DNA from 2 places in the Paraburkholderia sp. JPY465 genome. Region 2 is predicted to be linked to the other one. Evidence: riboswitches for the same ligand, from Rfam matches in the RefSeq annotation. Region 2 holds a riboswitch; the other holds the start of a gene.
The links. A riboswitch is a leader RNA that binds a small molecule or an ion and turns the genes downstream of it on or off. The one in region 2 is predicted to bind cobalamin.
Positions count from the first base shown of each region.

Region 1: linked by a shared signal. The riboswitch ahead of cobW (cobalamin biosynthesis protein CobW) and the one ahead of QFZ94_RS26675 (TonB-dependent receptor domain-containing protein) in region 2 are both predicted to bind cobalamin.

Region 1 is NZ_JBNDMT010000002.1:2,681,383-2,687,407, reverse strand. Features, by position in the region: gene cobN (cobaltochelatase subunit CobN) at 1-1,681, opposite strand, end outside; gene cobW (cobalamin biosynthesis protein CobW) at 1,695-2,786, opposite strand; cobalamin riboswitch at 2,989-3,266, opposite strand; cobalamin riboswitch at 3,347-3,614, shown strand; partial or broken gene cobA (uroporphyrinogen-III C-methyltransferase) at 3,861-4,586, shown strand; gene QFZ94_RS14480 (cobalamin biosynthesis protein) at 4,650-5,084, shown strand; gene cobO (cob(I)yrinic acid a,c-diamide adenosyltransferase) at 5,081-5,683, shown strand; gene QFZ94_RS14470 (cobyrinate a,c-diamide synthase) at 5,687-6,025, shown strand, end outside.
Region 2 is NZ_JBNDMT010000003.1:2,603,852-2,609,876, reverse strand. Features, by position in the region: gene QFZ94_RS26685 (cell division protein ZapA) at 1-262, opposite strand, end outside; gene QFZ94_RS26680 (ATPase) at 259-618, opposite strand; cobalamin riboswitch at 839-1,102, shown strand; gene QFZ94_RS26675 (TonB-dependent receptor domain-containing protein) at 1,193-3,124, shown strand; gene QFZ94_RS26670 (FecCD family ABC transporter permease) at 3,164-4,228, shown strand; gene QFZ94_RS26665 (ABC transporter ATP-binding protein) at 4,228-5,079, shown strand; gene cobT (nicotinate-nucleotide--dimethylbenzimidazole phosphoribosyltransferase) at 5,115-6,025, shown strand, end outside.

The DNA.
Region 1 (6,025 bases), on a different contig from region 2:
GCAGCCATTCGAGGTTGCCGTGCTTGCCGACGTGCACGACCGCGTCGATGCCGAACTGGTGGCGCAGCCAGAAGTAGAACGCGAGGTAGGCATGCGGCGGTACGAGCTCCGCATCGTGATAGCTCGCGTAGTCGCCTTGCTCGCGCGAACGCGAAGGCTGAATGCCGACGAACACCTGCCCGCAGCGCCAACCCGCGATCATGAAGCGGCCGCGCCGCAGCGTCGGGTCCTCTTCGGGCTTGCCCCAGCGCGCGTTCAACGCGTCGCGCACGCTCGCCGGCAATGCGTTGAAATGCGCGAGATAGTCGTCGAGCGCGAGACTTTGCAGGGCCGGACGCAGATCGCGGACGACCGGATCGTTGGTCACGCCCTCGGTCAGCCTGTTCAACAACGCGTCGCCGTGCTCGGGCAGTTCGCCGACACGATAGCCCTCATCGCGCAGCATCGACAGAATGCCGACCACCGATGCCGGCGTGTCGAGCCCGACGCCATTACCGATGCGCCCTTCACTCGTCGGATAGTTCGCGAGAATCAACGCGACTTTCTTGTCGGCGTTATCGAGCGAACGCAAACGGCACCAGCGGCGGCTCAGCTCGGCGAGAAAACGCACCCGTTCGAGATCGGGCTGATAGCGGACCACATCGACCTGGGTACGCGCACAGCGATACGCGAGACCCTTGAAACTGATCGCGCGCGTAATGATGCGCCCGTCCACTTCGGGCAGCGCGACGTGCATCGCGATGTCGCGCGAATTCAGGCCGTGGTTGTCTTTCAGCCAATCCTCGCGATTGCCGCCGCTCAGGATCACCTGGAACACCGGCGCGTCGCCGGCGAGCGCGAGCGGCTCGGGGTCGTCGATCGCGGACGCGGCGAACGCGGTCGTGTTCAGCACCAGCGCGACGCCATGTTGCGCGCACAGCGACTGCACGACATCACGGCTCATCGCATCCTTCAACGACGTGATCGCGAGCGGCAGCGGATTGAGCCCTTGCGCTTCGAGCGCATCGATCAGCGCATCGAACACCGCGGTATTGGCGGCCTGCAGATGCGCCTTGTAGAACAGGATCGCGACGACGGGCGCGTCCTGCCGCCAGCGCGCCTGCCAATCGGCGACGGTAGGCGTATCGCGCTCGGGGTGATACAGCGACGCGGCCGGCAACGCGCGCGGCGGCTCGGGCTCGCGCCCCCAACCGAGTGCGCGATACGCGATGCAGCGCAAAAACGCCTCGGCGTTCTGCGGACCGCCCTCGCGCAGGTAGCGCCACAACTGCTGACACAACTCGGCGCTCGCGGTGCTGCGCGCGAGCAGGTTCGGGTCCTCCTGCAGATCGCCGGAAAACATCGCGAGCGTTTGCTGTTTGCGCTGCGCGAGCGCGACGACCTGCTCGATGCCGTACGGCCAATACGCTTCGTCGCCGAGATGATCGACGACGACCACGCGCGCATGCTGCAACACGTCGTCCAGATAGAAATCGACCGAGGCCGGCTGACGCAGATACGTGACGTTCGCAAGCCGCACGCTCGGGAAGCCGTCGCCAAGACGCGGCACCACGCTCGCGAGCAGCGACAGCGTGGTGTCGGCGGAACTGAGCACGACGATATCGGCGGGCTGCTGATCGATGCGGATCACGCCCTGCGTATCGTCGACGAAACCGCCCGGCGTCGTGCGCAGCAGATGCATGCTGGTGCGCCCGTTATGCCGTCGCGTTCGACGTCGCGCCGAGCGCCGCGTCGAGAGCCTGTTGCAGCGCGGGTCGATCGAGGTCTTCTCCGATCAGCACAAAGCGGCTCAGGGCGCCGTCGCCGTTTTCGCCCGCCTGCCAGCGCCGGTCGAAGTAGCTGTCGAAGCGCCGGCCCACGCCCTGGATCACCAGACGCATCGCCGCGCCCGGCAGTGCCGCGAAGCCTTTGACACGGTAAATCGTGTGGTTTTCGACCAGCGTCTGCAACGCGGCGAGCGCCGCGTCGCGCGACGGCACCGATGCCTGCACGACGACCGAATCGAACTCGTCGTGGTGATGATCCGGGTCGTCGGCGGAACCGTGGTGGTCGTGCCGCAGGTGGATCGTCTGCTCCGACGCCGCTTCGAGCCCCAGCAGCGTATGCAGGTCGAGCTGCCCCTGCTGCGCGCGCACGATCTTTACCTGCGGCGGAATCTCCGCGCGGATCGCGGCTTCCACTTCGTGCTGCCGCGCGTCGTCGATCAGATCGGTCTTGTTCAGAATCACCAGATCGGCGGCCGACAACTGGTCTTCGAACAGCTCGTGCAGCGGTGACTCGTGATCGAGGTTCGGATCGGCCTTGCGCTGCGCATCGACGGCGACCGGGTTCTCGGCGAACTGGCCGCTTGCGGCGGCCGGGCCGTCCACCACCGTCACCACCGCGTCGACCGTGAAGCCGTTGCGGATCTGCGGCCAGTTGAACGCCTGCACGAGCGGCTTCGGCAATGCGAGCCCCGAGGTTTCGATCAACACGTGATCGAGTTCGTCGCGCCGCTCCGCGAGTTTTTCCATCACCGGGAAAAACTCTTCCTGCACGGTGCAGCACAGACAGCCGTTCGCGAGTTCATACAATTGCCCTTCGGTCTCGACGCCGTTTTCATCGCAACCGATGCCGCAGCCCTTGAGGATTTCGCCGTCGATGCCGAGTTCGCCGAACTCGTTGACGATCACCGCAATGCGCTTGCCGCCCGCATGCTTGAGGATGTGCCGCAGCAACGTCGTTTTGCCACTGCCGAGAAAGCCGGTGACGATCGTGACGGGAATCTTGCGCAATTGAGTTTGCATCGTGAGGTCCATCCCTTTGCGTTGCATCGGTCTGCCGCAAAGTCCGCGCATCGGTCGGCATCGGCTGGCGAACGGAGCGAATGAATCACGCGCACAGTACCAGCGATCACCAGACACGGGGACGAACGACGGCATTGCCGCGACAACGGAAATACAGAAAACGGAACTGAGGTCATGAACGCGCCGCCGCATCCCCGCGGCGGTCGTTCTGCTTCTTCGGGCCGGTATCCGGGCTGGCGAAAGCGCCGCTTCCCCTTCCCGGCCGAGTGGTTTCTCGTCCAGTGGTGATATGTCGACGCGACCTTGCGCGAGGACATCGAAGCCGGCACCGCGGTGCCCGGCTATCAACCCGGAACCGCTTTTCGCTTACCGTTGCGGGGACAGCACAGGTTAGCCGCTCTAGCGCAGATGGCTCCCTGTTTCCCGTTTAACTGCATGCGCACGAACGCGCACGCGAGCACCCAAAGTGCGTGCGAGTGTAGGCCCCCGGGCATGCGCAGTCAAGGAACGCAGGCCGCCGGAAAGCGTCGCCGAGGCTTATCTGGCAAGGCGCCATGTGCTATCGTATGCGCGCGTTTGGTGCCCGCACATGCACTCGCATGTGCAGTTAAACGGGAAACAGGCAGCGCGTCGCGCGTTCAACCTGTGCTGTCCCCGCAACGGTAAGCGACCTGCGGCGCGCGATTCGATCCAGCTTCGATTCCACCGTGCCGCGCATGCGTTTTTTGATGCCACTGCCCCGCGAATCCGCAGATTCGCAAACAAGGACGGGAAGGCGAAACGCGTGAGGCCGCCAGCCCGGATACCGGCCAGACGCGGAGGCGGCGCCGCATGCACCCGTGCATCAGGTTGCGCCGCCGGCCGCCGGAATCCGCGGGGAACGGATGTGAAGGCGTAGAAACGTGGCATCGCGCGTTTCGTGGCGTTCTCTCTCTGAAGAATCCGCCGCGAGCCGCATGAGTGGCCGCGCCTGGATTCGCTGTATTGCATGACCTCTATATTCACTGCCGCGTGCACCGTCGCACGCCGCTCCTCTCCTCCCATCTCCGCATGGCATGCGCCATGCACGCCGCGATGACGCGCGCCTGGCTGATCGGCGCCGGTCCCGGCGACGTCGAACTGATGACGCTGAAGGCCACCCGTGCGCTCGCGCAGGCCGATGTCGTGCTGGTCGACGATCTGGTCAATCCCGACGTACTGCAGTTCGCACGCGCCAACGCGCAAGTCGTGTACGTCGGCAAGCGCGGCGGCCATCCGTCGACGCCGCAAGCGGACATCGTCGCGCAAATGCTCGGGCATCTGCGCGCGGGACGCAGCGTCGCGCGGCTCAAGGGCGGCGATCCGTTCGTGTTCGGCCGCGGCGGCGAAGAATTGCAGGCGCTGCAGGCGGCGGGCATCGAAGTCGACGTGATCAACGGCATTACGGCCGGCATCGCCGCACCCGCGACGCTCGGCATCGCGGTCACGCATCGCGATTACGCGCAGGGCGTCGTGTTCGTCACCGGCCACGGCGCCGGCAACGGCGAACCGGACTGGGCCGCGCTCGCCGCGACCCGCATGACGATCGTGATCTATATGGGCATGCGGCGGCTCGGCGAAATCGTCGCCGCGTTGCTCGCGGCCGGCATGTCCGCCGATACACCCTGTGCGGCGATCGAATCGGCGACGCGGCCCGAGCAGCGTCACGTGCTCGCGCCGCTGCGCGAGTTTGCCGAGGCGGTCGTGCGCGCAGGGCTCGGCTCGCCGGCGATCGTCGTGATCGGCGGCGTGGCCTCGCTCGCGCTTGCACGTGAAGCGGCGAACCGCGACGGCCGAGTCGATCACGAACAAGCTGCGAGCGCGCTCAAAACGCTAAGCGTCGGCATAGGTTGCCGCTTGCACAGCGATGCCGGCGACATCGAAGCCGCCGTGCGCGCAGCACTCGGTTCGAATGCCTTCGAGCGGATTCGCACCATCGCGACGATCGACACCAAAGGCAACGAAGCAGGTCTGCTCGAATTCTGTTCACGCCATCAACTGCCGCTGCAACTGTTCAGCCGCGAGCAGATCGCGGCCGCGCCGGTCGCGGCGCCGTCGGCGGCCGCGCGCGCGCATCTTGGTGTCGACGGTGTGTGCGAACCGTGTGCGCTACTGGCGGCAGCAGCTTCGGTCTCCGCGACAATCGCGCAAACCGCACGTCTGGTCGTACCCAAGACCACGCACGCTGGTATCACCATTGCAATTGCGGCGGCGACCGACACCGCACCCGGCGACGTAGCGCCCTTCCATCCCGCCCCTCAAGACCAGGACCTTCGATGAAAACCGACCCCGAATCGCATCAACGCATGACCGAGCGCCGCCGCGAAGGCCACGAAAAGAAGCAGGCCAGCGCGACCGTCGAAAAAGGCCTGCTGATCGTCAACACCGGCACGGGCAAGGGCAAGAGCACGGCCGCGTTCGGCATGGCCGTGCGGGTGCTCGGCCACGGCATGCGGCTGGGCGTCGTGCAGTTCATCAAGGGCGCGCTGCATACGTCGGAGCGCGATTTCCTCGGCGCAATCGCGCAATGCGATTTCGTCACGATGGGCGACGGGTATACGTGGAACACGCAGAATCGCGAAGCCGATATGGCGACCGCGCGCAAGGGCTGGAACGAAGCGCGGCGGATGATCGAAAGCGGCGACTACCAGATGGTGATCCTCGACGAGCTGAACACCGTGCTGAAGTACGAGTACCTGCCGCTCGACGAAGTGCTCGCGGTGATCAAAGCGCGCGCGCCGATGCTGCACGTCGTCGTGACCGGACGCCATGCGCCCGATGCGCTGATCGAAGCCGCCGACCTCGTCACCGAAATGCGCGCGATCAAGCATCCGTATCGCGAGCAGGGTGTGAAGGCGCAGCGCGGCGTGGAGTTCTGAGCGATGTCCGCATCCCCCAAGGGGACTTCCTCCGCTGCGTGCCCCGCGCTGTTCATCAGCGCGCCCGCGTCGGGACAAGGCAAGACCACGATCACCGCGGGTCTCGCGCGCTATCACCGGCGGCTCGGACGTCGCGTGCGCGTGTTCAAGAGCGGGCCGGATTTTCTCGATCCGATGATCCTCGCGCGCGCGAGCGGCGCGCCGGTGCTGTCGCTCGATCTGTGGATGGTCGGCGAAAGCGCGTGCCGCAACCTGCTCGCGCAGGCGGCGCAAGAAGCCGACCTGATCCTGATCGAAGGCGTGATGGGCCTGTTCGACGGCACGCCGAGCAGCGCCGATCTG
Region 2 (6,025 bases):
GCATTGTACGCCGGATTTCTTCAGCAGGAAATGCTTCTCCGTGTCGCACGCTGCTTTGCAGCTTAAGCAGTTCCGATGCCAGCGACAGCGCCGCCATCACCGCGATGCGATCGGTGCCGCGCACATTGCTGCCGCTGCGGATTTTCTTCATCTCGGCGTCGACGCGCGCGACCGCCTCGAGCAGCGCGCCTTCCGTTTCAGGCGAACAGGCGAGACGGTAGGGTACTTCGAGAATCGATACTTCGATCTGCTTGGTGGTCATGCGCTTTCTCCGTGTCGGCTCACGTCGCTTGCCGCTTCCTCGTGTTCGGGCTGGGCGGACTCGAGCAGATCGAGCTGGTTATCCGGTTCGCTGCTCGCGCGTGCGCGCGGCAATTTTTCGAGAATCGCATTCAGGCGCACCTGAGCGTCGTCGATCTTGGCGGACAGCGCGTCGCGTTCAGCTTGCAGTGCGTCGCGCTCGGCACGCAATTGCGCGAGTTCTGCGTGCGTGGCTTGTACTTCCGCACGCGTTTGCGCGAGCTGCTCTTCGAGCGCGATCCGCGCTTCATTGTGGCGCTGGCTGATCGCAATCAGCTTGCCGATGTTCTGGGAGAGTGATTCGAGTTCGGTGAGCATGTGCTGCGTCCTCTAAAGACATCGCATTTTAGCGCGGAATATTACAGGTTCCGACAATTGTCTCGTTTCGAGACGTAACAGCATCGCTTCGTGCAGGTTCGTTGCGAGTCGTGTCGTCGACCATAAGATAAAAGACCGGCAATCCATCGGACAATAACCTGCATTCGACAGAACGGATTGCGCTCCGGTTGGCGTTTCTTGACGCCCCGCGAAGCCGCTCCTACACTTCCCGCACTCTGGTGCCCGCGCGCGCTTTTCGGCGCGCGCAGTTAAACGGGAAGCAGGGCGCGCGCGGTGCCAAACCGGATGCGCGAACCTGCGCTGCCCCCGCAACGGTAAACGACCGCATGTGATGTGCTCATGCAGGTCGGTCCTGGTCGCAAGGTTGGAAGTTCAATCTGCGAGTGTGCCACTGCGCGTCACGCGTGGGAAGGCGGGATCGATGTGTCGTAGCCCGGATACCGGCCAGAAAAGAGGGACGTCCCCCGCGAAAACGTTAAACAAGGGGACGCCTCGTGACGCGTCGGCCCGCGGGGAAGCAGGCCGCGCACGCTATCCACAGGAATGTCATCCCATGTTGTCCCCCATCGCCCGCGCGACGCTGCTCGCGTTCGCGAGCCTGCCGCTCGTCGTGCATGCGCAAAGCGCCGAGCCTGTGTCTTCATCGTCCACTGCGGATGCAAGCACCGCGAACGCCGCAAACGTTGCCGATTCGTCAAATCCCGCTTCCGCCGATGCGTCGGGCAACGTGCTGTCGCCGATCGTCGTGACCGCGCAGCGCGGCGCGCAAGCGTTGCGCGATGCGATCCCGCAGACCACGCAGTTCGATCAGCAGGACATCGCCGACACGACCGCGACCGATCTGCCCGGCTTGCTGCGACTCGCGCCCGGCGCGCAAATCTCGCGCACGGGTGGCCCCGGTTCGACCACGAGCCTCTTTCTGCGCGGCGCGTCGTCGACACAATCGCTGCTGCTGATCGACGGCGTGCGCGTCGATTCTGTGAGTCTCGGCTCCGCTCAGCTCGCACAGATCCCGCTCGACCAGGTCGATCACGTCGAAGTCGTGAACGGCAACGTGTCGGCGTTGTACGGTTCGGGCGCGATCGGCGGTGTCGTGCAGGTGTTCACGAAAGACGGCGGCGATCATCCGCCGCGCTTCAATTTTTCTGTCGGCTACGGCAGCTATCACACGCAGACGCAAACGGCCGGCGTGAACGGCGCGCTCGATCAGGACGGCCGCACGACCTTCAACATTTCGCTCGCGCGCACGAAGGGCGACGGCTTTTCGTCGCTCAATCCGCTCGAGGCGCCGGCCGCAAATCCGAACCCGAACGGCAATCTGAACGAGAGCATCAGCGCGTCGCTGCGCCACAAGTTCAACGACAAGTGGGACGCGGGCGTCAGCTACTTCCAGTCGAACAACAACAACAGCTACGACAATGCGTACGGCGTGCCGACCGATCTGAACAACCTCTATAGCAAGGTTCGCCAGGCGTCCGTGTTCGCGAACGGCAAGCTGACCGACTGGTGGACCACCCACTTCACGCTCGCCGAGGGCGACGACCGCAGCGTCTCGAACACCAATGGCATCTACGACGACCGCTTCGATACCGACAATCGCCAGTACACGTGGCAGAACGATTTCGCGCTCGCCGCGAACCAGAAGCTGCAGCTCGGCTACGAGCATCTCGACCAGACTCTCGACTCCGACACGTTCGCCGCGCCCGACCGTCACGTCGATTCGGTCTTCGCCGGCTACAGCGCGCGCTTCGGCCGCAACCAGATTCAGGCCAACGTACGCCGCGATCAGTACTCCGATTTCGGCGGAGCGAACAGTTACTATCTCGGCTACGGTTTCGACATCACGTCGCACTGGAAGGTAACCGCAAGCTATTCGGATGCTTTCCGCGCGCCGAGCTTCGACGATCTGTACTATCCGATCAGCGGCAACCCGTCGATCCAGCCCGAGCGCAGTCACTCGGTCGAAGCCGGTTTGCAGTACGCGACCGATGCGCTCGGCGTGATGCGTCTGAACGCATTCCAGACGCGCTATACGAATCTGATCAACTACGTACAGACGATCCCCGGCATCTATCTCGCGGAGAACGTCGGCCATGCGAAGGTGCAGGGACTCGAAGGATCGTGGAGCGGTCATGTCGGCAAGACCGACGTACGCGCGACGTTGACGCTGCAGAACCCGGTCGATCTCGACAGCGGTACCGACCTCGTGCGGCGCGCGCGACGCTTTGGGTCGTTCGCGGTGAATCGCAGCATCGGTGGATGGCGGGTCGGCGGCGAGTGGATCGTCAGTGGTCCGCGTCCAGACAGCACCGGCAACCTCGGCGGTTATGGCATCGTGAATCTATCGGCGCGCTACAACATCACGAAGGCGTGGTACGTCAGCGCGCAAATCGACAATCTGTTCAACAAGGACTATGAAACGGCCTACTCGTATAACTCGCCGCGACGCGGTGCGTATGTCACGCTCGGCTGGCAGCAGCAGTGACGCGCGCGCCGGGTTGCCCGCATGCGTGAGCGCACGCGGATGAGTCGCGCGTCCGGTTCGCTGTCCGCCGCGATGGCAACGCCACGCCCGATGAATGCGAAACGCGCGGCCGCGATCTGGCTCGGACTCGCGCTCGCCGCCGTCGCGCTGCTCGGCGCGTCGCTCGTGCTCGGCAGCGTGCCGCTCGCGCCGTCGCGCGTGCTTGCGGCGCTCGTGCCAACGCACACGTTCGGCGCCACGGGCAGCGACGATCTCGCCGGCGAAATCGTGCGCACGTTGCGATTGCCGCGCGCGCTCGCGGGCTTCGCGTGCGGCGCGTTGCTGGCGCTCGCCGGCGCGCTGCTGCAGGTGCTGCTGCGCAATCCGCTGGCCGAGCCGTACGTGCTCGGCGTGTCGGGCGGCGCTGCCAGCTTCGCGCTGGTCGCGATGATCGCGGGCGGCGCCTGGTGGATCGTCGATGCGAGCGCGTTCGCCGGTGCGTTCGTGTCGATCCTGCTGGTGCTCGGACTCGCGCGTCGCGAACTGTGGCGCGGCGAGCCGCAGGACACGTCGCCGCGTTTGCTGCTGACCGGGGCGGTGATCGCGGCCGGGTGGGGCGCGATGATCACGCTGCTGCTCAATCTCGCGCCCGATAGCCGTCTGCGCGGCATGCTGTTCTGGCTGACCGGCGACCTCAACGGCGGCGCGCTGCCGTGGACCGCGCTGATCGCGCTCGCGCTCGTGTTGCTCGCGATCGTGCCGGCCGCGCCGCGTTTGAACCTGCTGCTGCGCGGCGACGCGGCCGCGCAAGCGTTGGGCGTTGCGGTGATGCCGCTGCGTTTGCGCGTGTACCTGGTCGCTTCGCTGGCGGCGGCCGCGGCGGTGACGACCGCCGGCACGATCGGCTTCGTCGGTCTCGTCGTGCCGCACATGCTGCGGCTCGCGTTCGGCAACGACCAGCGCATGCTGCTGCCGGCGGCCGCGCTCGGCGGCGGTGTCGCGGTGATGGGCGCGGATCTGATCGCGCGTACCGTGATCGCACCCGCGCAATTGCCGGTCGGCGTGATTACTTCGCTGGTCGGCGTGCCGGTGTTTTTGTGGATGCTGCTCAAACGCCGCCGATGATGCAAGCCGAACCTAGACCCACCTCTTCGATGCTGAGCACGCAACGCCTGACGCTGCGCGCCGGCGCGCGCACCTTGCTCGATGCGTTCACGCACACCTTCCATGCGGGAGAAATCTGGTGTATCGCCGGGCCGAACGGCGCGGGCAAGACCACCTTGCTGTCGACACTGGCAGGCCTGTTGCATCCGGCGGCGGGCCATGTCGAACTCGATGGCGTGCGCGTGGCCGACTGGCAGCCGCTGCCGCTCGCGCGGCGCCGCGCGCTGATGCCGCAAAGCGCGGCCGATGCGTTCAATGCCAGCGTGCTCGACATCGTGCTGCTGAACCGCTTCCCGCATCTGGGCAGCTGGGGCTGGGAGCGCGATGAAGATCGTGCGGCCGCGCAGGCGGCGCTCGAATCGCTCGGCCTTGCGGACTTTGCGGCGCGCGATGTGCTGTCGCTATCGGGCGGCGAGCGTCAGCGCGTCGCGCTCGCGGCAGTGCTGTGCCAGGACGCGCCGCTATTGCTGCTCGACGAACCGTTGTCGCATCTCGATCTGCATCATCAGATCGATTGCCTCGAAGCGCTCGTCGCATGGACGAGCGAACCGGGACGCAAGATACCGCGCAGCGTGCTGTTCTCATGCCACGACCTTAACCTCGCGCGCCGCTTCGCGACGCACGCGTTGCTGCTCGACGGCGCGGGCGGCGCGTATGCGGGCCCGGTGCGCGACGTGCTGACGCCCGCGTTGACGAGCCGCGCGTTCGGCTATCCGCTGATTCTGATTCGCGATGGCGAGCACGAGGCGCTGATTCCCGCGCCGCGCGCGCGTCATGAATCGCCTGCCGGTCATGACGGACAGTCAGGCTGACTATTCATCCCCCATACCTTGTCTCGATCACACCTATGACTCGCATCCCACTCCCGGCCGGTTTGCCCGAAGTCGCGCCGCTCGATCAGACGCTGCGCGCCGAGCTGCAACGGATCATCGATACGCGCACCAAACCGCCCGGCAGCCTCGGCCGGCTCGAAACGCTCGCGCGTCAGATGGGTCTGATCCAGCGCAGTACGCGTCCCAGTGTGCAGCGTCCCGCGATGATCGTGTTCGCGGGCGATCACGGCATCGCCGCCGAAGGCGTGAGCCCGTACCCGCAAGCGGTGACCGCGCAGATGGTCGCGAACTTCATCGCGGGCGGCGCGGCGATCAATGCGCTCAGCCGCGTCGCCGGTCTCGAACTCGAAGTGGTCAACGCGGGCATCGCCACGCCGCTGCCGTCCACCGACGGACTCGTCGATATTCCGATCGGGCGCGGCACGCGCAACTTCGCGCACGAAGCCGCGATGACGCACGCCGAAGCGCTCGCCGCGATGCAGGCAGGCGCCGCGCGCGTGCGTCATCACGCGGCGCTCGGCACCAACGTGATCGGCTTCGGCGAGATGGGCATCGCGAACACGTCGGCGTCCGCCTGTCTGATGAGCCGCCTGTGCGGCGTGCCGATCGACGACTGCGTCGGCCGCGGCACCGGTCTCGACAATGCCGGACTCGCGAAGAAGCGCAACGTGCTCGCGGCGGCGCTCGCGCGTCATCCGGACGCCTGCGCGCCGCTCGACGTGCTCGCGACCTTCGGCGGCTTCGAAATCGCGATGATGACAGGCGCGTTTCTGGCGGCCGCCGAGGCGCGCATGACGATCCTCGTCGATGGTTTCATCGCGACCTCCGCGCTGCTGGTCGCCGATGCGCTCTCGCCCGACGTGCGCGAGTACTGCGTGTTTGCGCATGCGTCGAACGAGGCCGGGCATCGGCGCATGCTCGACCA